2 linked regions of the Dongshaea marina genome follow. The protein of the gene in region 2 interacts with the protein of the main gene of each other region in a pairwise test. Links are inferred from orthologs where the notes say so. Each region holds a gene or a part of one and is shown on either strand. Other genes may lie near its edges. The genes, in order: eno and rpe.

Evidence for each region.
Region 1: the proteins of rpe (region 2) and eno interact in binary tests that used the Escherichia coli proteins (3 or more experiments, as listed by UniProt). The link is inferred for Dongshaea marina from one-to-one orthologs.

The regions. Positions count from the first base shown.
Region 1 is NZ_CP028897.1:645,781-660,423, reverse strand. The notes cover bases 10,289-13,205. They hold eno (phosphopyruvate hydratase), read right to left. Parts: upstream 12,440-13,205; coding sequence 11,138-12,439; downstream 10,289-11,137. Other genes in these bases: DB847_RS03290 (CTP synthase), read right to left, coding at 12,526-13,205; DB847_RS03300 (substrate-binding periplasmic protein), read left to right, coding at 10,319-11,086. Outside these bases: formate transporter FocA, read right to left, coding at 404-1,267; deoD (purine-nucleoside phosphorylase), read right to left, coding at 1,654-2,373; DB847_RS03335 (phosphopentomutase), read right to left, coding at 2,409-3,626; deoC (deoxyribose-phosphate aldolase), read right to left, coding at 5,077-5,847; DB847_RS03320 (NupC/NupG family nucleoside CNT transporter), read right to left, coding at 6,495-7,985; DB847_RS03315 (TatD family hydrolase), read right to left, coding at 8,418-8,993; DB847_RS26270 (TatD family hydrolase), read right to left, coding at 8,969-9,223; DB847_RS03305 (NADP-dependent oxidoreductase), read right to left, coding at 9,213-10,160; more of DB847_RS03290, read right to left, coding at 13,206-14,163; mazG (nucleoside triphosphate pyrophosphohydrolase), read right to left, coding at 14,271-14,643. UniProt on the Escherichia coli protein: Catalyzes the reversible conversion of 2-phosphoglycerate (2-PG) into phosphoenolpyruvate (PEP). It is essential for the degradation of carbohydrates via glycolysis.
Region 2 is NZ_CP028897.1:4,338,428-4,352,889, forward strand. What follows is about bases 9,909-12,644. They hold rpe (ribulose-phosphate 3-epimerase), read right to left. Parts: upstream 11,745-12,644; coding sequence 11,073-11,744; downstream 9,909-11,072. Other genes in these bases: DB847_RS20280 (hypothetical protein), read right to left, coding at 9,970-10,182; DB847_RS20285 (phosphoglycolate phosphatase), read right to left, coding at 10,415-11,080; DB847_RS20295 (Dam family site-specific DNA-(adenine-N6)-methyltransferase), read right to left, coding at 12,133-12,644. Outside these bases: DB847_RS25220 (3'-5' exonuclease), read left to right, coding at 1-57; DB847_RS20225 (GNAT family N-acetyltransferase), read right to left, coding at 221-649; DB847_RS20230 (IS5 family transposase), read right to left, coding at 756-1,673; DB847_RS20235 (hypothetical protein), read left to right, coding at 1,877-2,332; DB847_RS26455 (transcriptional regulator family protein), read left to right, coding at 2,735-3,016; DB847_RS26460 (YebC/PmpR family DNA-binding transcriptional regulator), read left to right, coding at 3,013-3,456; phosphate ABC transporter ATP-binding protein PstB, read right to left, coding at 3,569-4,393; phosphate ABC transporter permease PstA, read right to left, coding at 4,405-5,232; DB847_RS25815 (PstC family ABC transporter permease), read right to left, coding at 5,232-5,771; DB847_RS25820 (ABC transporter permease), read right to left, coding at 5,657-6,178; phosphate ABC transporter substrate-binding protein PstS, read right to left, coding at 6,210-7,265; DB847_RS24555 (hypothetical protein), read left to right, coding at 7,387-7,731; phosphate regulon transcriptional regulator PhoB, read left to right, coding at 7,728-8,429; phosphate regulon sensor histidine kinase PhoR, read left to right, coding at 8,422-9,741; more of DB847_RS20295, read right to left, coding at 12,645-12,957; DB847_RS20300 (AAA family ATPase), read right to left, coding at 13,032-14,462. UniProt on the Escherichia coli protein: Catalyzes the reversible epimerization of D-ribulose 5-phosphate to D-xylulose 5-phosphate.

The sequences.
Region 1 (14,643 bases), 3.7 Mb from region 2 along the record:
TCGGCGCAAATAGACGGGGACTAACTCCCCGTGAGCGAACGCCGAGGCGAACCGTTAAGTATTGAGGCTGAGCGATAGGGATATCGCGAGAGCTTAGTCACCACATGGATGTGATGTCTAAGTGATGCCTTAACTCTTAGATGAGCCCAGGAGGAAGTGAGGTTCGGGGCGCCCCGGGAGATGCATGCCGCTAACAACATCCATGTTTAACGCGACATTCACACTTCCCTGTGTATCAGAAGCGCGGAGCACCTTTGCCATATAGGGATATATCAATGCCGTGAAGGGCAGGATGCCTGAGAACGGCCTTGCCTGCCGCCGGTCAGCACCGGCACTTGCAGCGCAGCTGCAAATCATAATACACAGAGAAGTGGTATAGATAATAGCGCTTCGCTGCACTAACTCACTGAGCGTACTTACGACGGAAGATCCCCCAGTAAACCAGGCCAACCATCACCCCACCCCCGATGATATTCCCCAGGGTCACAGGAATCAGGTTCTTCAGCACAAAGTTATGCACAGTGAGATCGGCAAAATCACTCGGTGAGTGGCCGATCGCCTGCCAGAACTCAGGCCCGGCAAAGGCATGGATGATGATGCCGGTCGGTATCATAAACATATTGGCAATGCTGTGTTCAAAACCAGAGGCGACAAACATGGCCACGGGGAGTATCAGCACCATCACCTTATCAGTGGCACTACGGGCACCAAACGCCATCCATACCGCCAGGCAAACCAACAGGTTACACAGGATCCCAAGGCACACCGCCTGCACAAAGGTGTGATGGATCTTATGCTGAGCAAGCTTAAGCGCCGTCAATCCCCATTGCCCCTTATCCGCCATAAACTGCGCCGAGAAGAAGATCAGCGCCACCATCACCATGGCACCGACAAAATTCCCCAGGTACACCAGAACCCAGTTCCCCAACACCTGTCTGGTCGTGATCCGGTTTGAAGCTCTCGCCAGGATAGTCAGAGTTGAGGAGGTAAAGAGCTCTGCGCCCAAAAGCACCACCAGAATAAGTCCCAGGGAGAACGCCAATGCACCGACAAAGTGAGACATTCCCCAGGGCATACCAGCTGAACCTGTGGTCACCGTGACATAAAACACAAAGGCGATCGAGATAAAGACCCCGGCGGTAATCGCCAGCATAAATGACTTACCAATCGGCTTCGTCGCCTTAGCGATCGTTGTTTCCTCGGCCAGGGCGGCGATCGCCTCAGGGCTCAGGCAATCTACGGGGTTTTCGTTATTTACTGTTTTCATCGGCTTCAACCAGTTAAAAAATATGCGCTAGCAAGCAACTTGTCGAAAGCGTAACAAGCTGTTCCCCTGCCAAAATCGCGTAATTTTACCACGGAAAACTTTCAAAACCAGTCTAGATCTGTGGCTTCACGTAGGAAAAGTGTCATCTTGACAATGAATTATCAAACATTCGTAATAAACACACAAAGGAAATGGTTATCATTTACCAATCTGAGATAAAAAACCTACCAGCTACGAACATCCGGCACCACAATCGATTACCAAGGTGAAACCAATTGGCTAACAAGCTGAACGGACCTTGAAGCCTGTGCTGAAGGCAAAAAAAATCCGGAGCCCTAAGGCTCCGGATTTCAATCATCGAGTGAACTTAGAGTTCGGCTCAGAGGTTACTTCGCATCACCCAGCAGTACAGACTCCAGCGCGATCTCGATCATCTCGTTGAAGGTGGTCTGACGGTCTGCAGCAGAAACCTGCTCACCGGTACGGATATGATCAGAAACGGTACAGATGGTCAGGGCCTTCGCGCCAAACTCTGCAGCAACACCATAGATGCCGGCAGCTTCCATCTCAACACCCAGGATGCCGTACTTCTCCATCACGTCGAACATCTCTGGATCCGGAGAGTAGAACAGATCCGCAGAGAAGATGTTGCCCACGCGAACGTCGATCTTCTTGGCTTTGGCAGCCTCAACCGCGTTGTGAACCAGATCGTAATCTGCAATTGCAGAGAAATCATGATCCTTGAAACGGATACGGTTTACCTTGGAATCGGTAGAAGCACCCATACCGATCACTACGTCGCGAACCTTGATATCTTCGCGAACCGCGCCACAGCTACCCACACGGATCAGCTTCTTCACGCCATACTCGGTGATCAGCTCTTTCGCATAGATAGAGCACGATGGGATCCCCATACCATGACCCATAACAGAGATGCGACGGCCCTTGTAAGTACCGGTAAAGCCCAGCATGCCACGCACGTCATTCACCTGCTCGATATCCTGCAGGAAAGTCTCCGCGATATACTTAGCGCGCAGTGGATCACCCGGCATCAGAACTACATCAGCAAATGCACCTTCTTTGGCATTAATATGTGGAGTTGCCATTTAAAATTCCTCTTTCAGTTCTATCTTGTAAACCGTTAAAGAAAGCTCTTTCCATATTCCAGAGCCGGTAAATTCAGGTACGACGCTATACTTTGCCCGATATCGGCAAAAGTGTCACGCTCACCAACCGCGCCCGCCTTTACTTCACTGCCATAGAAGAGAACAGGAACATGCTCACGAGTGTGGTCGGTACCGGACCAGGTTGGATCACAACCATGATCCGCAGTTAGTACAACCAGGTCGCCCGGCTGCATATTCTCAATAAACTCCGCAAGACGGGCATCGAAATACTCAAGGCCCTTTGCATAGCCCGCGACATTGCGGCGGTGGCCATATTCAGAGTCGAAATCCACAAAGTTAGTGAATACGATGCTGTTATCCGGTGCCTTTTGCTGTTGCTCAAGGGTCACATCCCACAGCTGCTCCAGGCCGGTTCCCTTGTACTTCTGGGTGATGCCGCGATGAGCATAAATATCGGCAATCTTACCCACTGAGACCACTTCACCACCCGCTTCAACCATGCGATCCAGCAGGGTCGGCATGTGAGGTGGTACCGAATAGTCGTGACGGTTACCGGTACGGCGGAACTCGCCGGGCTTAGTGCCGATAAAGGGACGGGCGATCACCCGGCCGATGTTGTACTTATCCAGCAGCTTACGCGCCAGCTTACACAGGTCGTAGAGACGCTCCAGACCAAAGGTCTCTTCGTGACAGGCGATCTGGAATACAGAGTCTGCCGAGGTGTAGAAGATAGGCTTACCCGTCTTCATATGCTCCTCGCCCAGCTCATCCAGTACCACGGTCCCGGAGGAGTGGCAGTTTCCAAGATATCCCGGCAGGTCTCCCTGCTCAACCAGCTCATCCAGCAGCTCCTGCGGGAAGCTGTTCTGTTTGTCGGTGAAATAGCCCCAGTCAAACAAGACAGGTGCCCCAGCCAGCTCCCAGTGACCGCTCGGCGTATCCTTACCGCTGGAAAGCTCCTTGGCGTAGCCATAGGCACCAACAGGCTGCAGTGCCTGATCCAGCCCTTCGGGGAAGTAGCCCGAACTCAGTTCACAAGCATGGCCCATGCCCAGCTTATTCAGATTTGGCAGTGTCAGTGGCCCCTGACGGCCCTGCTCGTCGGCTTTTCCGGCAGCACACCGCTCAGCAATATGTCCCATGGTGTTGGCACCGACATCACCGAACTTGTCTGCATCGGCACTGGCACCAATGCCGAAAGAATCCATCATCAAAATAAATACGCGTTTCATGATATTGTCTCCGGTCACTTCACATCATCGGCGCGGATGCATGCGTAGACGTCTGGCGTTTCCTGAGGCTTCTCATCAGTGATACTGATAGCGGCCCGAACCGCACGCTCAGCCTCAGCAAACGTCTGTTCATCATTGACATGCACATATGCCAGCGGTGTTTGCGGATCAACCGATGCTCCTAGACGGATAATATCGGTCAGCCCCACGCGGTAATCAATTAAATCAGAGGCACAACGACGGCCACCTCCCATACTGACCACAGCCATCCCCAGTTCACGGGTATCCATCGCGGTCACATAACCGGATAGATCCGCATACACTGGCTGGATCAGATCTGCTTTTGGCAGATAGCCATCGTATTTTTCAACGAAATCGACAGGCCCCCCAGGCCATGTACCATTCGCCCAAAAACTTCCGCTGCCTGGCCATTGGCCAGAACCGCTTCCAGTTTTTGCTGTGCCTGTAAACCATCTTGCGCCAATCCGCCCGCAATCAACATCTCTGTTGCCAGAGCCATGGTGATCGCATGCAGGCGAGGATTACGATACTCCCCTGTCAGATAGCGCACTGCCTCACGAACCTCAACGGCATTCCCTGCACTGGATGCCAGCACCTGATTCATATCGGTCAGAAGTGCCGTTGTCTTACAGCCAGCTCCGTTCGCCACACCAACAATACTACGCGCCAACTCTTCGGAGGCATCATAGCTCGGCATAAAGGCTCCAGAACCGACCTTAACATCCATAGCCAGGGCATCAAGTCCCGCAGCCAGTTTTTTAGATAAAATGGACCCTGTGATCATGCTGATAGAATCCACGGTCGCGGTTATATCCCGCGTTGCATAGATCCGCTTATCAGCAGGCGCCAGATTTCCGGTTTGTCCGATGATGGCAACCCCCACTTCTTTTACCACCTTTCGGAACAGCTCTTCATCCGGAGCCGTCTGGTAACCAGGAATCGCATCCAGCTTATCCAGAGTCCCTCCCGTATGACCCAGGCCGCGGCCAGAGATCATCGGGACATACCCCCACACGCTGCAACCATTGGTCCCAGCATGAGTGATACAACATCACCAACCCCACCGGTGGAGTGTTTATCGACGATCGGACCATCCAGTCCCAGCGGCTTCCAGTCTAGCACCATGCCAGAATCCCGCATCGCCATCACCAATGCAGTGCTCTCATCCATCGACATTCCCTGAAAATAGACCGCCATCGCAAAGGCAGCAATCTGCCCCTCTCCGATGCTGTTGTCTGCAACGCCGTTAATGAAAAAACGGATCTCTTGGGCAGTCAGCTTCTGGCCATCTCTTTTTCTGCGAATCACTTCCTGAGGCAAATACATCTTAGTTCTTCTCCACCGAGTTGTAGGGTCCGTGTGTTCTTTGGTTTTCCGTAGCTGGGGGAGTGTTCCCCCCCTTTGGTTTTTTTATTTTTATAGTATTCGATTAGTAGCCGGCACTATCCGCTGGCTTGTCGCCACACCCCAGGGTGTGCAACAGGTTGTTCAGCAGGCTGGATGCGCCAAAGCGGAAGGTATCCGGCGCGATCCAGTCACTGCCCAGCAGCCCCTCTGCTAATTCAAAGTATACAGCTGCCTGTTCAGCATTTTTTACGCCGCCAGCTGCCTTAAAGCCAACCTTAGGGTTCTTCTCTTTGATCACTTCCAGCATGATTTGAGCAGCCTCAGGCGTAGCATTCACAGGCACCTTACCGGTAGAGGTCTTGATGAAATCAGCTCCCGCCGCAATCGAGATCTCGGAAGCCTTGCGGATCAGCGCCGGAGTCTCGAGGACACCTGACTCGATGATTACCTTCAGCAGAACATCACCACAGGCCTCTTTACAAGCCTTAACCAGCTCAAAACCAACCTGCTCGTTGCCAGCCATCAGGGCGCGGAACGGGAAGACAACATCCACCTCATCGGCGCCATAGGCGACGGCCGCACGGGTTTCAGCCACAGCGATCTCAACATCATCATTGCCGTGAGGGAAGTTGGTGACGGTCGCGATTTTTACATCTTCAGCACCCATCTCACGCAGCGTCTTGCGTGCAATCGGGATAAAACGAGGATAGATACAGACCGCAGCAGTCTTGCCCGCTGGAGATTTGGCCTTATGACACAGGTCAATGACCTTGGCATCCGTATCGTCATCATTCAAAGTCGTCAGATCCATCAAATTCAGCGCCAGTTGTGCTGTTTTTTTCAGATCGGTCATAGCTATCTCCAAGTCAAAAATTGAAAAATACGCGCCATTGACCCTACCAAAGGTTCATTAAGTACACAAACGGCACTCATCACCACTTCGGGCCAAAGGAAATAAAAATCTGGGATATAACTCGACTAGTTCAGACAAGAGCCCAGCAATAATTCCCAATAGGGATCTACCCTGTTTCCCACAGGCAGATATCCACTAGAAACATTGCGGACTTAGTTCCGTGAAGGTTTGAAAACACCAGGGCAATAGCCTGGGCTCCCAACTCAAATCCTTTTGACCGCCAACACTCTTTGGAGTGTTAGTGAAGTAAACAGTTCATTCAACCATTGCCTGGTTCCGTGTCCCTCAGCATCCGTTGCTGAAAACCGACATCGGAGACAAATCCGGTTGGTCTGTCTACGCAAAATCCTACGAGCGACTATTCAACCCGCTTTGCCCACAAGATGCAAGGCCAAACCGATCATTTGATATTTTTTTAGAGGCAGCTCACAAATTACAGAGTTATTTTGAGCTCTTCAGACCAGTAAATAACCCCCTTGAAGGGGCTATCCCGATGGCTAAATCAGCAAGCCGCAAGAGTAGCCAGGGTGAGAGTCGGCAATAAAAAAGGGAGCGCCTGGCGCTCCCTTTCGTCACATACTAACGCTTTAGCCAAGGGCCAGGAAGAACCCGGCAATGGAAGCAGACATCAGGTTAGACAAGGTTCCGGCCAACACCGCCTTGAGACCAAATTTAGCGATCTCACCACGGCGACTCGGAGCCATTCCACCCAGACCACCCAACAGGATGGCTACAGATGCAAGGTTTGCGAATCCACACAGAGCGAAGGAGATGATCGCCTTGGTATGCTCACTCATCACCTGCTGAGTGGTTGCCACTATCTCACTACCATGCAGGTAAGGGACAAAGTTGGCATAGGCAACAAATTCATTCAGGATGACCTTTTGCCCGATGAAGGAGCCTGCCGTTGTCGCTTCACCCCAGGGCACCCCGATCAGGAAGGCAACCGGAGCAAAGATCCAGCCGAGGATGGTCTCCAGGCCAAGCTTGATATCGGTCGCCTTCGCCAGAGACATGGCTGCATTCTTAATATCATCGGAGCTTGCCGAGGCAGCAATCTGCTTAGCTGTCGCTGCGATCTCCGGTCGTGCCATATCACCAACCGACTTAGCGAGCACCTGCATCAACCCATGTAGTTCGGGAGACAGAGTCGCAGCAGCGGCCAGGGTTTCAAGGTGCTGATAAGCGGCATCAATCGCACCACTTCCATAATCAAACCAACCAGCAACACCACCTATGATGCCGTTACACAAGGCAATCAGACCGATAAAGGCCAGCAACATAGCGCCAACGTTGAGCGCCAGGTGCATCCCTGAGGAGGCACCCGCAGCCGCAGCATCAATGACATTGGCAGGTTTATCATCTACCTCAGGCTCAGCCGCCGACTCGTCATAGTCCGGGGTCTCGGTCTCGGGCTTGAGGAGCTTAGCAAACAAGAGTCCCCCGGGCGCAGCCATGAAGGATGCCGCCACCAGATACTCCATCTTGACCCCCATCGCCGCGTAGCCCGCCAGAACGGAACCGGCAATCGAAGCCAGACCACCACACATCACCGCAAACAGCTCAGATTGAGTCATGCGATTGATATAAGGGCGCACCACCAGCGGAGCTTCTGTTTGCCCGACGAAGATATTCGCCGTTGCGGAAAGGGATTCGGTACGAGAGGTTCCCAGAATTTTTTGCAGGGCGCCACCAAGAAGCTTGATCACCCACTGCATGATCCCCAGGTAATAGAGCACCGCGATCAATGAGGAGAAGAAGACGATGACCGGCAGGACCCGCAAAGCGAATACAAAGCCGCCTCCGCCAAATACCTCAAACATCTTGCCACTGACCAGGCCGCCAAACAGGAAGTTGATACCATCCTGTGCGTAGTTCACCACCTGGGATACAGCGTCTGAGATCGCTTTCAGAATATCCTTGCCGATAGGGATGTAGAGGACAAAGGCTCCAATACACGCCTGGATTACAAACGCTCCAAATACGGTTCGAAAGCGGATCGCTCGTCTATTATCGGAAAATAGTATCGCCACTCCGATAAGAAAGAGAGCACCCACGATGCCCATGATTAGACTCATAGTTTTTATTTCCTCTCGGTTAACCTTCCATACAGTAATAGCCCAAATAAAGAGCTTTTACGCACTCTAGCCTGGCTCATTTTGCCTCCTTGCTTTCAAAATCGGCCAGGGCTCACACTTTTCGGCTAATCCTGCTTCAAGTTTAACAACAATGGAAAAATTAGCTTACATAAAATACACGTAAACCGCTGTTTTTTTAGGCTGTATTTTTTTTATCCTCTGAGCAGCCCTACCAGTGTAGCCCGAAAAACAGGGTCCTTTGCGGATTAAATTTAAGGCTAATTCTTTCGGAAAATGGACTCTATTTGAAGAAAAACCAAAGGTAAAGCCAAATATGAAAGAGTGGGAGATAGATCGAAGTTTAGGAAGAGAATTGATAATGGATCTGAACCTGGATCAACAAAGTGTTTGCCCTCTGTAACTAAAAATTACCTAGATCCCGAACAGATCCTGCACGTTTTGCTCAAGCTGCCCGCCAACTGTTTGCTGAGTTTCTCCCCGAATCCGACACAGTTCAGCGAACACCTCAACCACTCTCAGTGGTTCGTTACGTTGCCCCTGATAGCCCGCCAGCGGCATATCCGGAGAGTCGGTCTCCAGCAACAGGTGCTCCAGCTCCAGCTCGCGAAAAACCGTTCGGGTCTTGTTGGCTCTGGGATAGGTAATGACCCCGCCGACCCCGAGCTTAAATCCAAGCTCAATATAGTGACGGGCCTGCTGCAGCGAGCCGGAAAAACCATGGATCACCCCGCCTCTGGAGGGCCTTACCCGGCGCAGCAACTTAAGAGTTTCATCGTGAACCGGACGCCGCCCATGCAAGATCAGCGGCAGACAAAAATCCTCAGCCAGTTTGAGCTGAGTCAGCAGAGACTCTGTTTGCAGCTCAGCCGAGGCGTGCGCCTTCGGATCCAAGCCACACTCACCCACAGCCACTAATTCCTCTCCCCCCAGCTTAAGAAACTGTGCCAGGGCCTGACAGGCGCTTAATCCCTCCCCGGCAAGCCACAAGGGATGAATACCATAAGCGGCATACAGATAGCCCCCTCAGAGGCACAAAGGGCCTGAACCCTCCGCCAGTTGCTCGATGCGACGCCGGGAATAATGATCGCCGACAGCAGCTGTTTGCTCTCCCTGATCAAGGTATCCCGATCAGCGTCAAAGCACTCAAAATCGAGGTGACAGTGGCTATCTGTCAGCTTAGGAGTCGAACGGCCCACCTCAGTGGCCTCAGCACTCATCAAACATCCTTAACAATAGCTTGCCACCCACACCGCCACGCTCCAGCCGTTGATGAGCTCTCACTCCCTGACTCAGGAGATAGATATCTGAGATCGCAAGCTTAACTCGCTCAGACGCCAACTTGTCGGCAAGCTCAGCCAGCTGATCTGCATCCGGGTGCAGCATCATCCCGCAAGCCTCTGCCCCCCGTGTCCTTGCACACTCCGTCACCTGTTCAACACTGACGCTTGGGATGGTGACGACTCGCTTAAAGGCCCCGAGCTTCCCAAGGATCTCACAGGCGGTATCACCTCCGATGAGATCCAATACCAGATCCACTTCGATCCCATCCGGCAACCGAGCCACCTGATAGATCTCTTGCGCCCCGAGCATCATCAGCGGCATCTTGTAGTTGACCCGGGCGACTGCACTCACCTCGGCACCGCAATCTGCCGCCAGCTGCACCGCCAACTGACCCACGGCACCGCCAGCTCCCAGGATCAATACCCGCTCACCGGCTTGCAATCTGCCATGCTCAAACAATCCCTGCCAGGCGGTCAGCCCTACCACCGGCAGGGCCGCAGCCTTACTCAGAACCAGTTCATCGGGAGCCGGGCACAGCTCACTTGCATCCGCCACCAGGTACTGGCTATAACAGCCTCCCTGGTGCGGAAAGCCCACCAGGCCGAACACCCTTTGCCCAACCTCAAACCCCGTGACTCCGGGCCCACAGCTTACGATCTCACCTGCCATATCATAGCCGGGAACCCAGGGAAGAGCGTCTTTAAGCTGCTTTGCTGCCCAGCCAAGGCCCGCCCGGGTTTTACAATCCACCGGATTCACCCCGGCAAAGTGCACCCGAACCAGACACTGCCCCTGCCCGGGATCAGGGCGATCCGCCTCCTGTAGCTGAAGAGTTTCTGGTTCACCAAAGGCGCTGATGGCGAGTTGTTGCATGGGCTGTTCCCTGTTGATCAAGATTTTCTCTATCTTGCCCAAAGCCATCTCAGAAAAAAAGCAGATTAGAGTCCGCCGGGCTCTGTCAGCTGAAATAACATCCATCACGATCCACGGGTCTATACTCACAACAAGCTCAATCGGAGACTGATCACTCAATGGATATGCGACTAAAACAGCTTATTCTGCTTCTGTGCTCCCTGCTGATCGCCCTGCCCGGTGTCAGCCTTGCCCGGGAGATCTATCTGACCTCAGCCGATTACCCGCCTTATTTCAGCAAGAAGCTGCCGCAGCAGGGCTTCATCACCCAGCAGGTGAAGGCAGCATTTAAGGTCATGGGATATCAGGTACGCCTGGAGCTTTATCCCTGGAGGCGCGCCTTCAGAGTCGCGCAAAATGGCATGGCCGATGGGATGTTTACCCTGTGGGAAACCGAAGAGCGGAAAAAATGGTTCTATTACTCGGATCCACTTCCTCCATCAAATATTCTGGTTTTTTTCAAGATGAGAGGACTAAAGGTGAAGTTCAGTAGCTTCAAAGATCTAAAGCCCTACTCAATCGGCTCGGTCCTGGGATACAGCTACCCCTGGGAGTTCAAAGAAGCCAACATCGACAAGCAGGTTTTTCATAGTGATCCTGAGCTCATCGATGCGCTGGTCGCCGGAAAGATTCAGCTGGCACTCATCGATAAACTTCAGGGTGAGTACCTGTTAAAAACCCAGCATCCTCTGCAAGCCGAACTATTTGAATCTATGACACCTGCGGTGAGTGTCTCTCCCCAACACCTAGTGATCTCGAAAAAAGCGCAAGATGCCCGCAAAATCATTGAAGACTTCAACCATGGCCTGCAACAGCTCAAGGAAAATGGCGCCCTGCAGCAGATCTTTGACAGCAATAAGCCGATCTCTTTGTTGAAGGCCCCATAAAAAAGCCCCCCGCTATGCGGAGGGCTTTCTCAGAAGAAAAGTGAGGCGGGATTACGCCTGACCTTTAACCTCTTTCAGACCGTTGAAAGGAGCCTTGGAACCCAGAGCTTCTTCGATACGGATCAGCTGGTTGTACTTAGCAACGCGGTCAGAGCGGCTCATAGAACCGGTCTTGATCTGGCCTGCAGCAGTACCTACCGCCAGATCAGCGATAGTTGCATCTTCGGTTTCACCAGAGCGGTGAGAGATAACTGCAGTGTAGCCCGCGTCTTTAGCCATCTTGATCGCCGCCAGAGTCTCGGTCAGAGAACCGATCTGGTTGAACTTGATCAGGATAGAGTTAGCAACACCCTTGTCGATACCTTCTTTAAGGATCTTGGTGTTGGTTACGAACAGGTCATCACCTACCAGTTGCAGCTTGTCGCCCAGCAGCTCGGTCTGGTGCTTGAAGCCAGTCCAGTCAGACTCGTCCAGGCCGTCTTCGATAGAAACGATTGGGTAAGTCTCAGCCAGACCCTTCAGGTAATGGTTGAACTCTTCAGAAGTGAAGGTCTTGCCTTCGCCCTTCATGTTGTAGATGCCTGCGTCCTTGTCATAGAACTCAGAAGCAGCACAGTCCAGAGCCAGAGTCACGTCTTTACCCAGAACATAGCCCGCTTGCTCAACAGCTTCCTTGATGGTCGCCAGAGCCATAGCGTTAGACTCCAGGTTAGGAGCGAAACCACCCTCATCACCAACAGCAGTGCTCAGACCCTTGCCCTTAAGAACCTTAGCCAGGTTGTGGAACACTTCAGAACCGATGCGAACCGCTTCTTTCAGAGTCTTAGCGCCAACAGGCTGGATCATGAACTCCTGGATATCAACGTTGTTATCCGCGTGCTCACCACCGTTGATGATGTTCATCATCGGCAGAGGCATAGAGAACTGACCTGCAGTCCCATTCAGCTCAGCGATATGCTCATAAAGAGGCATACCTTTAGCTGCCGCAGCCGCCTTAGCGTTCGCCAGAGACACAGCCAGGATCGCATTTGCACCGAACTGAGACTTGTTTTCAGTTCCGTCCAGATCGATCATGATCTGGTCGATTGCAGCCTGCTCTTTGGCATCTTTACCCAGCAGAGCTTGTGCGATTGGACCGTTAACCGCAGCAACTGCTTTTAAAACACCCTTACCCAGAAAACGACTCTTGTCACCGTCACGCAGTTCCAGAGCTTCACGAGAACCGGTAGAAGCACCAGATGGCGCAGCCGCCATACCAACAAAGCCACCTTCCAGGTGAACTTCTGCTTCTACAGTTGGATTTCCACGTGAGTCAATGATTTCACGACCGATGATTTTTACGATTTTGGACATAAGGTTTCCCTCTTTGAAGTAAAAAATGTATGACCTAAAACGAAAAAGCGGCTGCGACACCAGGCCACAACCGCGAATCACGCAAGCTAGTTTAGATTTCTTTTCTGAAATTCACCAGCAGCTTTTACAAATCCACCAAACAACGGATGTCCATCTCTTGGTGTCGATGTAAACTCCGGATGGAACTGACACGCGACAAACCAGGGATGTTGTGGATTTTCAATAATCTCAACCAGCTTGTGATCAGCTGAGCGACCGCTGATCTTGAGGCCTGCCTCCTCAATCTTAGGCAGGAAATGGTTATTCACCTCATAGCGATGGCGATGGCGCTCGTGGATCTCACTGCTGCCATACAGCTCATGCACTTTAGACCCCTTCTCAAGGTGGCACAGCTGAGAGCCAAGGCGCATGGTTCCTCCAAGATCCGAGCTCTCGCTACGCATCTCAACATTCCCCTCGCCATCAATCCACTCGGTCACCAGCGCGACAACCGGGTGCTTGCTCTCTTTATCAAACTCACTGGAGTGGGCCCCTTCGAGCCCGGCAACATTGCGAGCATACTCGATCAACGCCACCTGCATTCCCAGACAGATCCCAAGATAAGGGATGTTATTCTCGCGAGCATGTTGCGCAGCAAGGATCTTGCCCTCAACACCCCGCTCACCGAAACCACCTGGGACCAGAATCGCATCCAGCCCTTCCAGTAGCTCGGTACCACGACTCTCAAGATCCTGAGAATCGATATATTTGATCTTCACAGTCAGACGGTTCTTCAGTCCACCATGTTTAAGCGCCTCGTTCACCGACTTATAGGCATCAGGCAGCTCAATATACTTACCCACCATGCCGATGGTGACTTCACCCACAGGGTTGGCTTCTTCATAGATCACCTGCTCCCATTCGCCGAGATCCGCTTCGGGACACTCCAGGCCAAAACGGTCAACAAACAGCTGATCCAGCCCCTGAGACTTCAGAAGTGCCGGGATCTTATAGATGCTATCCACATCCTTCAGAGAGATAACCGCACGCTCAGGTACATTACAGAACAGGGCGATCTTGGCCCGCTCATTGGCAGGAACCACCCGATCGCTACGGCAGATCAGCACATCCGGCTGGATCCCGATAGACAGCATCTCTTTTACCGAGTGCTGGGTAGGCTTGGTCTTCACTTCACCCGCCGCCGACAGGTATGGAACCAGCGTCAGGTGCATAAACATCGCATTTTCACGTCCCAGCTCGGTTGCCAGCTGACGAAGAGCCTCCAGAAACGGCAGAGACTCGATATCTCCGACGGTTCCGCCGATCTCAACAATCGCAACCTGGTGCCCCTCGGCACCCGCCAGTACTCGTTCCTTGATGGCATTGGTGATGTGTGGAATGACCTGAATGGTCGCACCCAAATAGTCGCCGCGACGCTCTTTACGCAGTACATCCGCGTACACCCGGCCGGTAGTGAAGTTATTCCGGCGGGTCATCTTGTTACGGATGAAACGCTCATAATGGCCAAGGTCGAGATCGGTCTCAGCGCCGTCTTCGGTGACAAAAACCTCACCGTGCTGAGTTGGGCTCATTGTGCCTGGATCGACGTTGATATAGGGATCCAGCTTCATAATGGTGACATCCAGTCCCCGAGCTTCAAGAATAGCGGCCAGAGATGCGGCTGCTATGCCTTTACCCAAGGAAGAAACAACACCACCCGTCACAAAAATAAATTTAGTCGTCATTCGGAACCTGAAATGCAAGGAAGTTGTGCGTTAAACGCAGAAATACGAGACGGGGCGACAGTTTAATCCAAGCAAGCCGCTCCGGCAAGCCATTTTCACCTGTCACCTTATGATTCTGCGCGTTTCACCTGATCCCAGATCTGATCCAACTGCTCCAGCGAGCAATCGGTCAGCTGCTGTCCCTGACGGTGAACTCTCTGTTCCACCTCGCGAAAGCGGCGGCAAAATTTATCATTGGCCTGGCGCAACGCCTGTTCGGGATCCTGCTTTAAATGCCGGACAAGGTTAACACAGGCAAACAGCAAATCCCCGACTTCTTCTGTAACTTTTTGTTGATCGGGCTCGGGGGCATTCACTTCGGCCATCACCTCATCGATCTCCTCATGCAGCTTAGCCACCACCGGAGCCAATTCATTCCAGTCAAACCCAACCCCGGCACAACGCTTCTGAATCTTGTTGGCCCGGGTCAGGGCAGGCATA
Region 2 (14,462 bases):
GCACTTGAACAAATATTTGGTCATGATAATGTACTGGGAAGCCCATTTGAACCCTAGAGCTCTACTGAAAAACAATTTAAATAAGTTAATATACTAAAAAGCTACTTACCGATACCTAATTATTCAATATTCAGATTACTATTTCAGCTATTGATAATTTAATTTATCACTTCTTCCTGAGTGTTAATGGCCACTTGATGCCTGACCACAGGGCATCAGCTCAGCCAGTTGATGTCCGCTCCATCAACACTATATTAAGCCCCTGCTCCTTATATCGATTCATCTTTTTACTCAGGAACTCCGGTGCAGCAGAGCTTTCGATAGACTGAAAACCGATCTGTCCATAAAACCCGGCCAGGTAATCATGGGGCAAACAGAAGCAACTCTCGGACTTGCTCTCCAGATAATCCTGTAACTGGCTAAGCAAGCGACTCCCAATCGCCTGCCTTCTCAGATCTGGGTGAACCAGCATCCCCCAGAGCACCAGGGCACCCTGTTCGGTTGCGATTCTCACAACACCATGAACTTTGCTCTCATTCCCGATGAAAAACACCTCATCTTCACCATCGAAAGTCCCACCATAACCACACTCATGATAGAAATCAGGCAACCAATGAAGCTCCCTAGCCTTACCTCTGTCGATCTGCACTCTTCCCCTCCCCCAAGACAACCAACAACTTCCAAACGTTACCCCCAAGCCACCAAGAAATGGCGTTGTTTCCTAAATCCGAGTCTGATAATTGACTTGTACCCATTCAGGCAGCTTGCTGCCTGACAGGCATACCAAGCCCGATCACTTTGTTTAAAGCTTTAACTCCGGCCAAGGCTTCCCCAACCTGACCGTTATAACAACGTAAGCTCAGCTGTGGAGAATTGAGCTGTTTGTAGCGAGACATTGCTGTTTCTGCTAACGAGCGCTGATGGTAGTCGTTGTCATGCTTCCATTGTGAAAGCTGCCCATTTTTAAGCGCTTCGACAGCTTCATTTCTGGGATGATCTCCTTTCCAGTAAGCTGCATTACTGCGGGGAGGAATCGTTGGTTTACAACCCTTTCTCTGTAACAGTGCATAGCAAGCCTCTGTATCGTATGCACCATCTGCTGAGACTTGCTGTATCTTGCGTCGTAGTGGGTTTAATAAGGTCGGCAACACCTCGTTATCTCCAACACTATCAAGGCTGACCTCGGCTGCTATGATTTCATGAGTTTGAGCATCAACAGCCAGGTGGAGCTTGCGCCAAACTCGGCGCTTTTCTTTTCCGTGCTTGCGCATTTTCCACTCTCCCTCACCGTGGATTTTGAGCCCTGTCCCATCAACGACCACGTGAGCAACAGGGCCTCGGCTGGGGCGGCGATATTTTATCTCAACGGTCTTCGCTCGTTTGCTGATACAGCTATAAGTCGGTGACTTAAGAGGAACATTCATGAGCTGAAAGACCGAATCAAGGAATCCTTGCAACCCCCTCAGTGGAAGGCTGAATACTCCTTTGAGCATCAACGCGGTTTCGATAGCGGTATCACTGAACGTGAAGCCTCTTCCTCTGTCGCCATGGTGCTCCTGACAATGCCAGTTTTTGACTGCATTCTCATCCAACCAGAAGGTGATCGAGCCACGCTTTACCAATGCTTTATTGTATTGAGACCAGTTCTTGATTTTGCCGTTGGATTTACCCATTTGAAGCTTCCCATCATGACGATGGGAGATCAGATCTTGCTCAAACCAAAAGGTTCCATCGATTTAGGAAACAACGCCCCAAGAAATCCCGAGCCTTCATCACAAATGCCAGATGTTACATATACAGCCATTTATGGAAGCCCTCAGTTTTAATCTCGTGTATTTTTTAGAGCTCTCTAATTCTGCATATCAAGGAGTGATGCATGAAAAAGGCATTATTGGTTACTTTCGCCTTATTACTCTCGGGAACAGCCTACGCAAGCGGAACAGTGGCACTGACTTTTACAAGTCATGACCAATATAAACTATTGATTGAAGACCAAGATGGCTCATCGCACTTTGAGGTTAAGCCTAATCAAACCGTCACACTCGAATCTAGCATCTACTCACATAATGGATATCATAGTTTAGACCGTTGGGACTGGCAGAGGCATTACGAGGTATATACCAGCAACGGCTGGCTCGCACCGTGGACTCCAGTTGAACAACTCGTGGTATCTCATCATAAGCGAGAAAAAGACCCTTACTGGATAACCCTGGCCCAGGGAACCAAGCACTCATACGAAGTTCAGATCAGTAGCAACACCTATTCACCCAGAGCCACACTATCCCCGAGTTCAGATAATCACCAACTGAATGTTGATCTAACCGTTTATTAAACTGCTGTTGGGTTTAACTGTATGTCATTGATGGCTTAGTTTTTTCGAGGCAGGACGCCGAGCCGCGAAGCTCTGCGGAGGGACTCGCAGCGCGCAGCGAGTTTTTGCCTACTTTTGGCGATACAAAAGTAGGCACAGCCGGCAGCTAACGTCATCCATGACTATCGCTGCATTCACACATCCCTGTGTATCGCACCCCGACACCTGTGGCGCAGCCACACTCCCTGCCCGAAGGTCAACTCCTGCAACCTGCAGGGCATCAGCTCCCCGAGCTGAAACCAGCCGACCGCAGGTCAGCCCGAATCCCCCGCCTGTAGGGCAACAAATAACTCCCACTGGCACAGCCCAGCCTTACGCAGTAAAATCCCCCCATCCAAATTTTTAATCAAAGAGTCCAGTCTGATGGGAAGAGCATTTCAGAACCGCAAAGAGTCGATGGCCAAAACAGCCGGCGCAAAAACCAAGGTGTATTCAAAGTACGGCAAAGAGATCTATGTCTGCGCCAAAAACGGTGGCATCGACCCCGATGGCAACCTGTCACTGCGTCGCCTGATTGAATCTGCCAAGAAAGACCAGGTTCCCACCCATGTGATTGAGCGGGCCATCGAAAAAGCCAAGGGCGGCGCCGGTGAAGATTACACTCGGGCCACCTATGAAGGCTTTGGCCCGGCGGCTGCTCAGTGATTGTCGACTGCCTGACCGACAACAACAACCGCACCTATGCGGAAGTACGTAACTGCTTCATCAAGACCGGCGCCAAAATTGGCTCCTCCGGCACAGTCGCCCACATGTTCAAGCACCAGGCGGTGTTCTCCTTCAAGGGTGAAGATGAAGAAGCGGTGCTGGAAGCCCTGATGATGGCCGATGTTGAGGTGGATGATATCGAGTGTGAAGATGGCGTCATCACCATCTTCTGCCCTAACACCGAGTACAATAACACCAAGACCGCCCTGAGCGAGACCTACCCTGAGCTGGAGCTGGATCTCGATGAGATCACCTTTGTACCTCAGACCGACACCGACATCACCGAAGAGCACCTGGAGAAGTTCCAGAAGTTCATGGATATGCTCGAAGATTGTGATGACGTGCAGAACGTTTACCACAACGCGGTGCTGCCGGAGTAAGGCTCACGCCACCAGATGCCAAAAGGCCAGTCATCAGACTGGCCTTTTTTGTTTCCGAGCTCATAAAAAAGCCCTGCCGAAGCAGGGCTTTTCTCGCAATGGCTATCCGCGATTAGCCAAAGTGGCCATTGATATAGTCGTGGGTCTGCTTTTGCTGCGGGGTGGAGAAGAGCTTCTCGGTCGAACCAAACTCCACCATCTTACCCAGGTACATGAAGGCGGTGTAATCGGAGATCCGCGCCGCCTGCTGCATGTTGTGGGTCACGATCACGATTGTGTACTTCTGCTTGAGTTCCTCGATGAGGTTTTCAATCGCCTGGGTGGAAATAGGATCCAGCGCCGAGGTTGGCTCATCCATCAGGATGATCTCAGGCTCCAGTGCTATGGTTCGGGCGATACACAGACGCTGCTGCTGACCACCGGACAATGAGCTGCCGCTCGCCTTAAGCTTGTCTTTGACCTCTTCCCACAGGTTAGCGGCGCGCAGGGCATCTTCCACCCGCTTATCCAGCTCCGCCTTAGACATCTTCTTGTTAAGCTTGAGGGCAAAAGCGATGTTGTCATAAATGCTCATCGGGAACGGCGTCGGGCGCTGGAACACCATCCCAACCTTGGTGCGCAGACGGTTTATATCCACCGGTCCCTTAAGGATGTTACGTCCGTCGAGCAGGATCTCACCGGTTGCCTTCTGCCCCGGGTAGAGATCAAAAATCCGGTTCAGGGTCCGCAGCAGGGTCGACTTACCACAGCCAGACGGGCCGATGAGAGCGGTCACCTTGCGCTCATACAGCGGCAGGTTGATCCCATCGAGGGCAATCGTCTTACCGCCATCGTAGTAGAAGTGCAGGTCCCGGATCTCCATGCGCGTTGCATCGGCCAGAGAGACCACTTTATCGCTCGAGTTAAAGGTTTCTTCGTATTGAGGTAAAGCGTGCATCTGGATCTCTCCTAAGCTTTTTTAGCAACTAACAGACGTGAAATGATATTGAGTATAAGGACCATCATGGTCAGCAGCAGCGCGCCGCCCCATGCCAGGTCGTTCCAGTTTTGATACGGGCTCATGGCGTATTGATAGATGGTCACCGGCAAGCTGGCGATCGGCCCGTTCAGGCTGTAACTGGTAAAATCGTTATTCAGTGAGGTGAACAGCAGTGGCGCCGTTTCACCACTCACCCGGGCCACCGCCAGGATCACCCCGGTCACCAGACCCGAGCGCGCCGCGCGATAACCGATCTGACAGATGATCCGCCAGCGGGGAATTCCAAGGCCGGCCGCCGCTTCACGCAGGGAGCCAGGCAGAAGCTGCAGCATATCTTCGGTCGCCGTCACTATAATCGGCAGCGCGATGATGGTCAGCGACAAGATCCCGGCCCAGCCAGAGAAGTGGCCGCTTGGGATCACGATAAGCTCGTAGATAAAAAGACCGATCAGGATTGAGGGCAGGCTCAGCAGGATGCCGTTCACAAAACGGATCACCTCGCGAAGCTTGGTCCCCTTGCCGAACTCGGCAAGCCAGGTTCCGGCCAAAAGGCCAATTGGTGTCACCAGGATGGTGGTGCAGACCGTCATCATCAAAGATCCGATGATGGCGTTATACAGGCCGCCCCCCTCAGAGCCAGGACCCGGCATGCTCTCGGTCAGCATCTGCCAGTTGATGGCACTTAAGCCTTTCGAGAGCAGGGTGTAAAGAATCGCCCCCAACAGGAACAGCCCCAGCGCACAGGCAAGATAGGCACAACCAACAGCAATGGTATTTTTCAGCTTACGTGCAAACATCACTTATGCCCTCTTAACATGCGGCGCGCTACAGCCAGGATCACCACACTGATGACGAACAGAACCAGACCCAGTGCCATCAACGAGGATGGGTAGATGGTGCCAGTTGCCTCGTTAAACTGGTTGGCGATGCTGGCCGAGATGGTAGTGCCGGGCATAAACAGGGCGGCGTGAATCGCGTTGGCGCCACCGATGACAAAGGTCACCGCCATGGTCTCACCCAAGGCGCGTCCCAGGGCGAGAATCGATGCGCCGATCACCGGGCCTTTGATGCTGGGCAACAGTACCTTACAAAAGAGCTCCCAACGGGTGACACCCAGTCCATAGCCTGCCTCACGCTGCATCGGTGACACCGTCATCAGGGCATCGCGAATCAGTGAGGTCAAAAGCGGCAGAATCATCATCGCCAGAATGATCCCGGCAGTTAAGAGACCAATTCCCATCGGCGGGCCACTGAACACTGTGCCCAGGACCGGCACTCCGGCCAGGTGCTCCATCGCCCACATCTGAAAGCCGGTGGAGAACCAGGGGGCAAACACAAACAGCCCCACATGCCGTAGATGATGCTGGGGATCGCCGCCAGCAGCTCAATCAAGATCCCCAGAGGACGGCTCAGCCATTGTGGAGCGATCTCGGCCAGGAACACCGCAATCGCCAGTCCGACAGGAAATGCCAGGACCATGGCGATCAGTGAGCTGACCAGGGTTCCGTAGATAGCCGAAGCTGCACCAAACTGCTCGGCCACCGGATCCCAGACATTACTCCAGACAAAAGACGCACCAAACTTCTCTAACGCTGGAAGCGCTCCGTGGAGCAGCAGTACAAATACCCCCAGCATAATCAGCATCATCAGGATGGCAGAACCTTTACACAGTCCGTGAAAGATCTTGTCTCCGTCGATTCGCCGGGCGCCTGCCCCGTAGATCATCGCATCATCGTTTATCATTGAATCTACCGCTTAGCTCTTTATTACGATCTTATTTTGCTGCCAGTGTCTGGGGCGTTGCGTGCAGCTTGTCACTCCACACCGACTGCACCAGCTTGACGACATTTTGTGGCATAGGAACATAGTCCAGCTTCTTCGCCATCTCGACACCATGGCTATAGGACCAGTCGAAGAACTTCAGCGCCTCGCGGCTGGCTGCAGGATTCTTCGCGTCTTTTTGCATCAGGATGAAGGTGGTGGCAGTAATCGGCCAGCTGTGGGCACCCGGCTGGTTCACCAGAATCAGCTTCATGCCCGGGGCATGGGCCCAGTCGCCATTAGCAGCAGCGGCCTGGAAGGTTTCCAGGTTCGGCTGTACGTACTTGCCAGCCTTGTTGCGCATCTGAGTCACCGCCAGGTGATTCTCATCGGCGTAGGCGTATTCAACATAACCGATGGAGCCAGGGATACGCTTGACGAAGTTGGCAACACCTGCGTTACCCTTACCGCCCAGCTGGTTAGCAGCCTTTGGCCAGCTGACCATCTTGCCCATCCCTACCTCGCTCTTCCAGCTGTTGCTGACCTGATTGAGGTAAGCGGTAAAGTTGTAAGTGGTTCCCGAGCCTTCGGCGCGGTGAACCGCGTAGATTGCCATCTGAGGCAGCTTGAGTCCCGGGTTCAGTTCGGCGATGCGTGGATCGTTCCAGCTCTTTACCTTACCCATGTAGATGTCAGCCAACAGCTTGCCATCAAGCTTCAGGGCGCCACTCTTCACTCCGGGAATATTGACGACGGGAACTATCCCTCCCATCACCATCGGCCATTGCACCAGGCCTGCGTCTTTGAGCTCCTTGGCACTCAACGGAGCATCCGATGCACCAAAATCAACGGTTTGTGACTTGATCAGTTTGATACCACCACCGGATCCAATGGATTGGTAGTTCACCGCCACACCTGTGTCCTTATGGTATGAGCTTGCCCACTTAGCCAGGACAGGGTAGATAAAAGTCGAACCCGCGCCATTGACTGTCTCAGCAGACCAAGCGCTCGTTGCAGACAGCATCAGAGCGGAAACACAACCAACTTTCAGTAACCTATTCAGTTTCATGAACTGTACCTTATTGAGTAAATGCCTTAACGACAGTGCCATTTATGCCATTCCTTTATGACACTTTTATGACATCTGTAAAAAAAACGGCTGTGGACTCAGTAAGGGCCAGGTTCTGCTGATGCTTCAGATTTGGTTCTGCCGTTGGATATTTTTTCAACCAGCAAGGCAGAAGATGCGTGGTGTAGTTGCTCTACATGAACATCTGATAACGCAGCCGGGAGGAAAAATTGCCACGGCCCTTCGGGTGGCGCCTGAAAAAGCCCTGTCCATTGTTGCTCGCCACTCATTTAGAACCACTCAACCTGATGGCTCGCGTCGCGAACAAAATATTTTCAGAAGCAACAGGTTCAACAAAATAGGAAGCGCCAACAGAACCTCCCCCCAAATATTGCGGCTTGACAGCTTGGTTCGAAGCCTGAACAATGATTGGCGTTCGATTCCAGCCCTCAGTTCAAGTCAATGACTCAAAAACTGCTAGTAGTTGAAGATGAGCCCGCAATTCGCGATATGCTGCTTTTTTTACTCGATGGAGCAGGTTATCAAACCAGCTCTGCCGAAGATTTCGATTCAGCCCTCTCCCTCATTAAGCAACAAGTACCCGATCTGATCCTGCTCGACTGGATGCTCCCCGGAGCCAGTGGACTGGAACTGATTCGTCGTCTCAAGGAGAGTAGTTGGGGACGGGATCTTCCGGTCATCTTGCTGACCGCCCGAGGAGAAGAGGAGGATAAGGTACGCGGACTTAAATGCGGCGCCGATGATTATGTGACTAAGCCTTTCTCCCCCAATGAGCTGTTAGCTCGCATTCAGGCGGTGCTGCGTCGCAGCAACCCGACCACGGCCAAAGACTCGATCGACCTGCATGGCCTGTCATTAGATCCCGAAGCGCACCGGGTGATGAGCCAGCAGCAGGAGATAAGCTTAGGCCCCATAGAGTTCAAGCTCCTCTACTACTTCATGACCCATATCGATAAGGTTTGCAGCCGTGAGCGGCTGCTGGATCGGGTGTGGGGAAATGATGTGTATGTGGATGAGCGAACCGTGGATGTCTATATCCGAAGGCTACGCAAGACAATTGCTCCTTACGGCTACGATAAGTGGATAGAAACGGTTCGCGGTGCCGGCTATCGCTTCTCTCCCAAGGCGGGTGCTGATGCTTAAGCTCAAAACCCCCCTCCAGGTCTGTGGATTCTGGCTTTGCCTTTATGTGGTTTTACTGTTCGGGGCCTGCGCCATTGGCTATCCGGTCCTCATCATGATCCCGCTGACACTGCACCTGATGCTGTGCCTGTGGGGACAAAGCCGGATCCTTAGCTGGATGCAACAGCAGCAGAAAAGCGCAATCCCTTTAGCCAGGCTTAACCCTTACAGTGAGGCCATAGAGCAGCTCGACGGCCGCCTTAATCAACTCAGGCGCCAACGAAGCCGCCGCCAGAAGATGATCCGCTGGTTTCGCAACGGGGCCGAGGCTCTGCCCGACGCCCTGATGGTGTTTCAGCGCAACCAGTTGCTGCTGTGGTGCAATCAGCCCGCAGCCAAGCTGTTTCACTTCAGCTGGCCGCTGGACGGCCAGTTCTATCTGGATCAGCTGATCTCCTCGCCTTTGCTGCTGCGCTATATCGAGCGGGGAGACTTTAGCGACCCGCTGGAGCTACGCTCACCGGACTGCGATGAACAGTTCTTTGAGTACCGGGTGATCCCCTACACCGAGGATCTATCGATTCTCATCGTGCGGGATATGACCCGGCTGCATAGCATAGAGAAGGTGCGCAAGCGCTTTGTCTCCAACGTCTCCCACGAGCTTCGTACACCCCTGACCGTGCTTAAAGGCTATCTTGAGATGGGGGCGGCCCTGCCCGGTCAGCAGCTGCCCGCCCAGGTCCTGCCTGTGATGAGTGAGCAGACCGACCGGATGGAGAACCTGGTCAACGATCTGCTGACCCTGTCACGCATCGAATCGGATACCGAGATTGACCAGTCCGAGCAGGTGGATATTCCGGCGATGATGAAGATTTTGGAGGAGGAGGCGCTGGCACTCAGTGGCAAGAAGAACCACCAGTTCTCTTTTGAGATCGATCCAGAGCTACAGGTGCTGGGGAATACCTCACAGCTGCGCAGTGCCATCTCCAACCTGGTCTATAATGCGGTGCACTACACACCGGATGGCGGCAAAATCCATGTCCGCTGGTACCGGCACAATAAGCGGGCTCGCTTTTGTGTTGAAGATAGTGGCGAGGGAATCGCCTCAAAACATATTCCACGCCTGACCGAGCGCTTCTATCGGGTGGATAAGGCCCGCTCACGGCAAACCGGGGGATCCGGGCTGGGGCTGGCGATCGTCAAACACGCCCTGCACAATCACCAGAGCCAGTTACAGATAGAAAGTACCCAGGGAAAAGGCAGTACCTTCTGTTTTACCCTACCCGCTAAATTGGTCGTTACCCAGGATTCAGAGAAGACGACAGAAGAATAGGTTCAAACCTCAGCCGGGAAAAATAGAATAGAGAAACCATTTATTGCGCCATGGGCTTCGCAATAATAAGTATTTTTTAAAATATAAAAGCCTGGGAATAGCAGAATACTCTGTCAATAATTCCGATATTTATTCCCGGGTTTCAACTCAAGGTTGAATGCCAGTCAACTTGTACCCTATGAGTAGCAATTCATCCTGATCCTGAGATCAACAGGATTCGGCTGAATATCAGCGATTCAGCAGCACACCCGATTCCAGCTCGCGCTCTCTTTGACACTCTGCCAGATAGATAGCCGCGACCACACCTGAGTTGCTATGGTATTTATCGATCGCCTTAGATACCATCAGTTGTAAAGTTTTTTGGCTCTTCGCTTTTCTGAAGTTTCGCAACCAAAAACCTTTATCCTTAATTTCATCTTCCTCGACTCGTTGCGTAAGCATCTGTCTTGCCTCCAAAATAATATTGATTAAGGTTCGCGAGGTTCATTGGAGGTGAGCAGAAACTCACTCCTGATATCTCTCCAAAGCTGGCGACTATGCATCATGAATGCAACCGTGCCTGGTTCAGACACCTTACCGATAGCAGATAAATATATCTAAAAATAAAAGGTGGGTGGCGTGCAGCCGGATCACGAAAGATCGGGCCGAAGCCAATATATATCATCCACTACAGCTAAAGCAATAGTTGCGCCAGTTCAGAGAAATCCTCGAAAACCCAGTCCGGAGCACTATTTTCAATAGGCTCCCCATAATTATAACCGTAAGTGACGGCAGCGGCTGCCATTTGTGCATTTCTGGCAGCCAGAATATCATTTTTAGAATCCCCGACCATCAATGCTTTATCCGGGCTAACACCTAACTGCTCACAGGCAAAAAACAAAGGCTCGGGATCCGGCTTGCGCCGTGCCAGACAGTCGCCACCGAGACAGCAGTCAAACAGGGATTCCATCCTGAGTGCGCCAAGGATTGGCGCGATATAGCGGCTGGGTTTATTGGTAATGAGGGCCAACCGAACATTAGCCTGGTGTAGCGCCTCCAATGTCTCTATGACGCCGGGGTAAAGGGAGAGTCCCCGGGTACAACAACTTTCATAGTGGCGATAAAAGAGTTGCATGGCCTGAGCGAGCTCAACCTCGGTTGCAGAGCGCTCCATCGCCCAGCTCAATGCCCGCAGCATCAGTTTGAGGGCACCATTGCCAATCCAGCCCCGTACCGACAGCTCTCCCGGCTGAGGGAGCCTCAGCTCCTCTAGCGAGAGTGCCACCGCCAGGTGAAGCTGTGGAACGCTGTCGATCAGCGTCCCATCCAGATCCAACAGAACCGCCCTGAAATCAGCCATGAGTCTTTAACTGCTGGCGCATGGCATCGATCACCTGGGCATAATCAGGCTGGTTAAAGATAGCCGAGCCCGCCACAAACATGTCGGCTCCGGCGGCTGCGATCTCGGCGATATTATCCACCTTGACCCCGCCATCGATCTCCAGCCGAATATCACGGCCTGTGGCTTCGATTCGTTGACGCACCTGGCGCAGTTTCTCCAGGGTAGCCGGAATAAAGGCCTGGCCCCCGAAGCCTGGGTTTACCGACATCAGCAGGATCACATCCAGCTTATCCATCACAAAGTCCAGGTGATACAGGGGGGTCGCCGGATTAAGCACCAGCCCGGCCTGACATCCCTGATCCTTAATCAGCTGCAGGGAGCGATCCACGTGGGGCGTTGCCTCGGGGTGGAAGGTGATGATGCTGGCGCCGGCTTTGGCAAACTCGGTGATCATCCGATCGACCGGCTCAACCATCAGGTGAACATCGATAGGAGCCGTGATCCCATAATCGCGCAGCGCCTTACACACGCTGGGACCGAAGGTCAGGTTGGGTACATAATGATTATCCATCACATCAAAATGAACCACATCAGCACCAGCTTTGAGCACCGCCTCGACATCCTCCCCCAGACGAGCCAGATCAGCGGACAAAATCGAGGGGGCGATCAGATAATCTTTCATGTTCAGGATCCCATTCAAGTTCAGGCCGGCACCTTGCCAGCCCATCTAAAAGATAAACCGGGTTTACTCGCACTCCATAGCTCAAATAACTCGAACACTCATTTGTGCTATCAAGCACCTAAGCCACAGATAGCCAACCGCGCAGCTCAGCGCCGGAACTCACAGCTTACAGCGAGTTTTTTCGCACTTTTGACGATATAAAAGCGACCTGCTAACGGCAACTCATTTTATTAGCTTGCGGTCATCTGTCTTGCCAGGAGCCATTGATGCCACCAAAAACAGGATGCTTGAACCTGGCCATACTCACAGACTTGGCCGAAAGGCTGCAAGCTGATTGCAAAATATAACAGCTCTCAGATAACGGGCGTATCCACAAGCGGCTGGAGGCTTACGAATCCTCGCTGCGATACAGGGCAAGCAGCTCATCGACTTTTTTACGCTGATTGCCATTACGGCTGATGCTTCGTTTCACCTGGATGCTACCCAGGTTCGCTCCCCGGTACAGCTCACGGGTCAGGGGGATATCATGATTGCTGATCAGTACCGGGATCCCCTTCTCCCGGGCCGTGTGCCGTGCCAGCCGCGCCAGTACCGCCTGATCATCTAGAGAGAAGCCGTAACTGGCATAGGTGGTGAAACAGGCCGTGGTGCTCAAAGGGGCATAGGGTGGATCGCAGTAAACCACATCATTACCCTGAACCTTAGCGAAGGTCTCATCATAAGAGCAGCAGACAAACTCGGCGCGCTGAGACTTCTCGGCAAAAAAGTTAAGCTCGGCCTCAGGAAAATAGGGCTTACTGTAGGAGCCGAAAGGAACATTAAATATCCCTTTCTTATTGTAGCGACACAAGCCATTAAAGCCGTGGCGGTTCAGATAGAGAAACAGCAAAGAGCGCAGGTAAGGATCTTTACTCTTGTTAAACTTTTCCCGAAACTGATAATAGCGCTGCTTGTCGTTATTTTTTGGGACAAACAGTGATTTTGCATCCGCAATGTAGCGCTCAGACTCCTGCTGGACGATTTGATACAGAGCAATAAGATCCTGATTCACATCAGCCAGCAGATAGCGCTGATAATCGGTGTTCAAAAACACCGAGCCCGCTCCGACAAAGGGCTCAACCAGCCTCTCCCCTTGAGGCAAATGCTGGTGAATTGCCTCGATGAGAGAGTGCTTCCCCCCTGCCCACTTTAGAAACGCGCGTACTTTTTTCATCAGATTCCTGTGCTCAACCGCTCACTCGCAGAAAAAAGTACGCATTGTACCCCTGAATGACCACCTTCGCTGCACTAATTTTTCAATTCCTGCTGCAGCCTTGAAAATGATTTGAGCCAAGGTTGATTCTTGAGCAGAGCAGGCTGTAGCTGGGAGATAGCCAAACGAGCCTGATGAGCCGAATCATAGTCTCCCTTGATCACCACATACCAGGGCTTACCATGAAACTTGGTTTGATAAACCATGCCACTGGTTAACAGATCATGCTGCTTCACAAAGGTGAATGCCGCCTGCTTTTGGCTAAATCCTGCCAGCTGAATCGTATAGTGGCTGGCAGGTTTTGCCAGCAAAACCGAGGCCTGGGTCAGTGACAGACTATCCCCCGAAGAACTTACATTCGATGACTGGCTCACCGGCTCAACGACCTTAGGCTGAGCTGCGCTCTTTTGCGCCATCACCACGGGCTTACTCTGGGGTTTCTGCTCAGCTTGCTTCGCATCAGCCATCATCTCATCGGTATTGATGCTTGCCTTCGCCGGGGGAGGCGTCTTCTGCTGTGACTCAGTGGAAGGTGCAGCATCCTCGGCCGCTACCCTAGCGGGCTTTGATGAAATCTTTTGGAGCTCTGTACCTGCTTCATCCTTGATCAGCGCATCGACCACTTTATCGGACAGGACCACACGCCGGCCCTCGTAGTTCTTAGTCTCGGTGGTGATGGTCTTCTCACTCACAGATTGGGGCAGATTGACCTTATCCTTGTTCCAGGATTGAGCCACAGGCTCTGAGCCCTCACCGTCAGGCTCAGTGGATGGCGTTGTGGTTGCCGTGCTGGTCTCGACCGGAGATGGTAGTGGCTGCAGCGTATGCGGTGCTACCTCATCATTGCCGGCTGACTGCTCCCTTGGGGGTAAGAGCCAGCTCAGAGCCAGTAATACTATCGCGACCGCCAACACGGCCACCAACAGATAGCGGACCCAGCGCTTACCGGGTTTCAGGGGGGTGGACGCCTGTTCACTATCGGATTGAATCTGTTCGTCGTTTTTCTGTTCCATGGTTTTTCCCGCTTGTTCGCTTAACTGCCGGGTAATGGCTCCTGGCTCAAAATGCTCAGTCACACAATTGAGTTGCAGCTGCTTGAGCTCCTCCTGAGATAGAGGCTCAACCTGTAGCTCAAACAGAAGTTCTGCCGCTACACTGCGCTGGCAACTAGCTAACTCAGTTTCCCGCCAACTGGAGCCGGCACCCAGTAGTAACGCCAGTTGCTGTGCCTGCTGATTGCTCCCCTGCCAATGTAACTCAATCAGCTCCTCAAGTAACCCGGCAGAGAGTAGCTCTGCGTCATCGACGATCACCACTAACCGGGCTTGGGTATTGGAAAATAACCGCCCGACACTCTGATACAGGGGATCGCTCAGAGAAAACACCGCGCCCTTTTTCAATTGAGAGAGAATAGTTTCGCGCAGCTGCTGTTGACTCATCTTGGGATGAGCGGTCACATAAGCCAG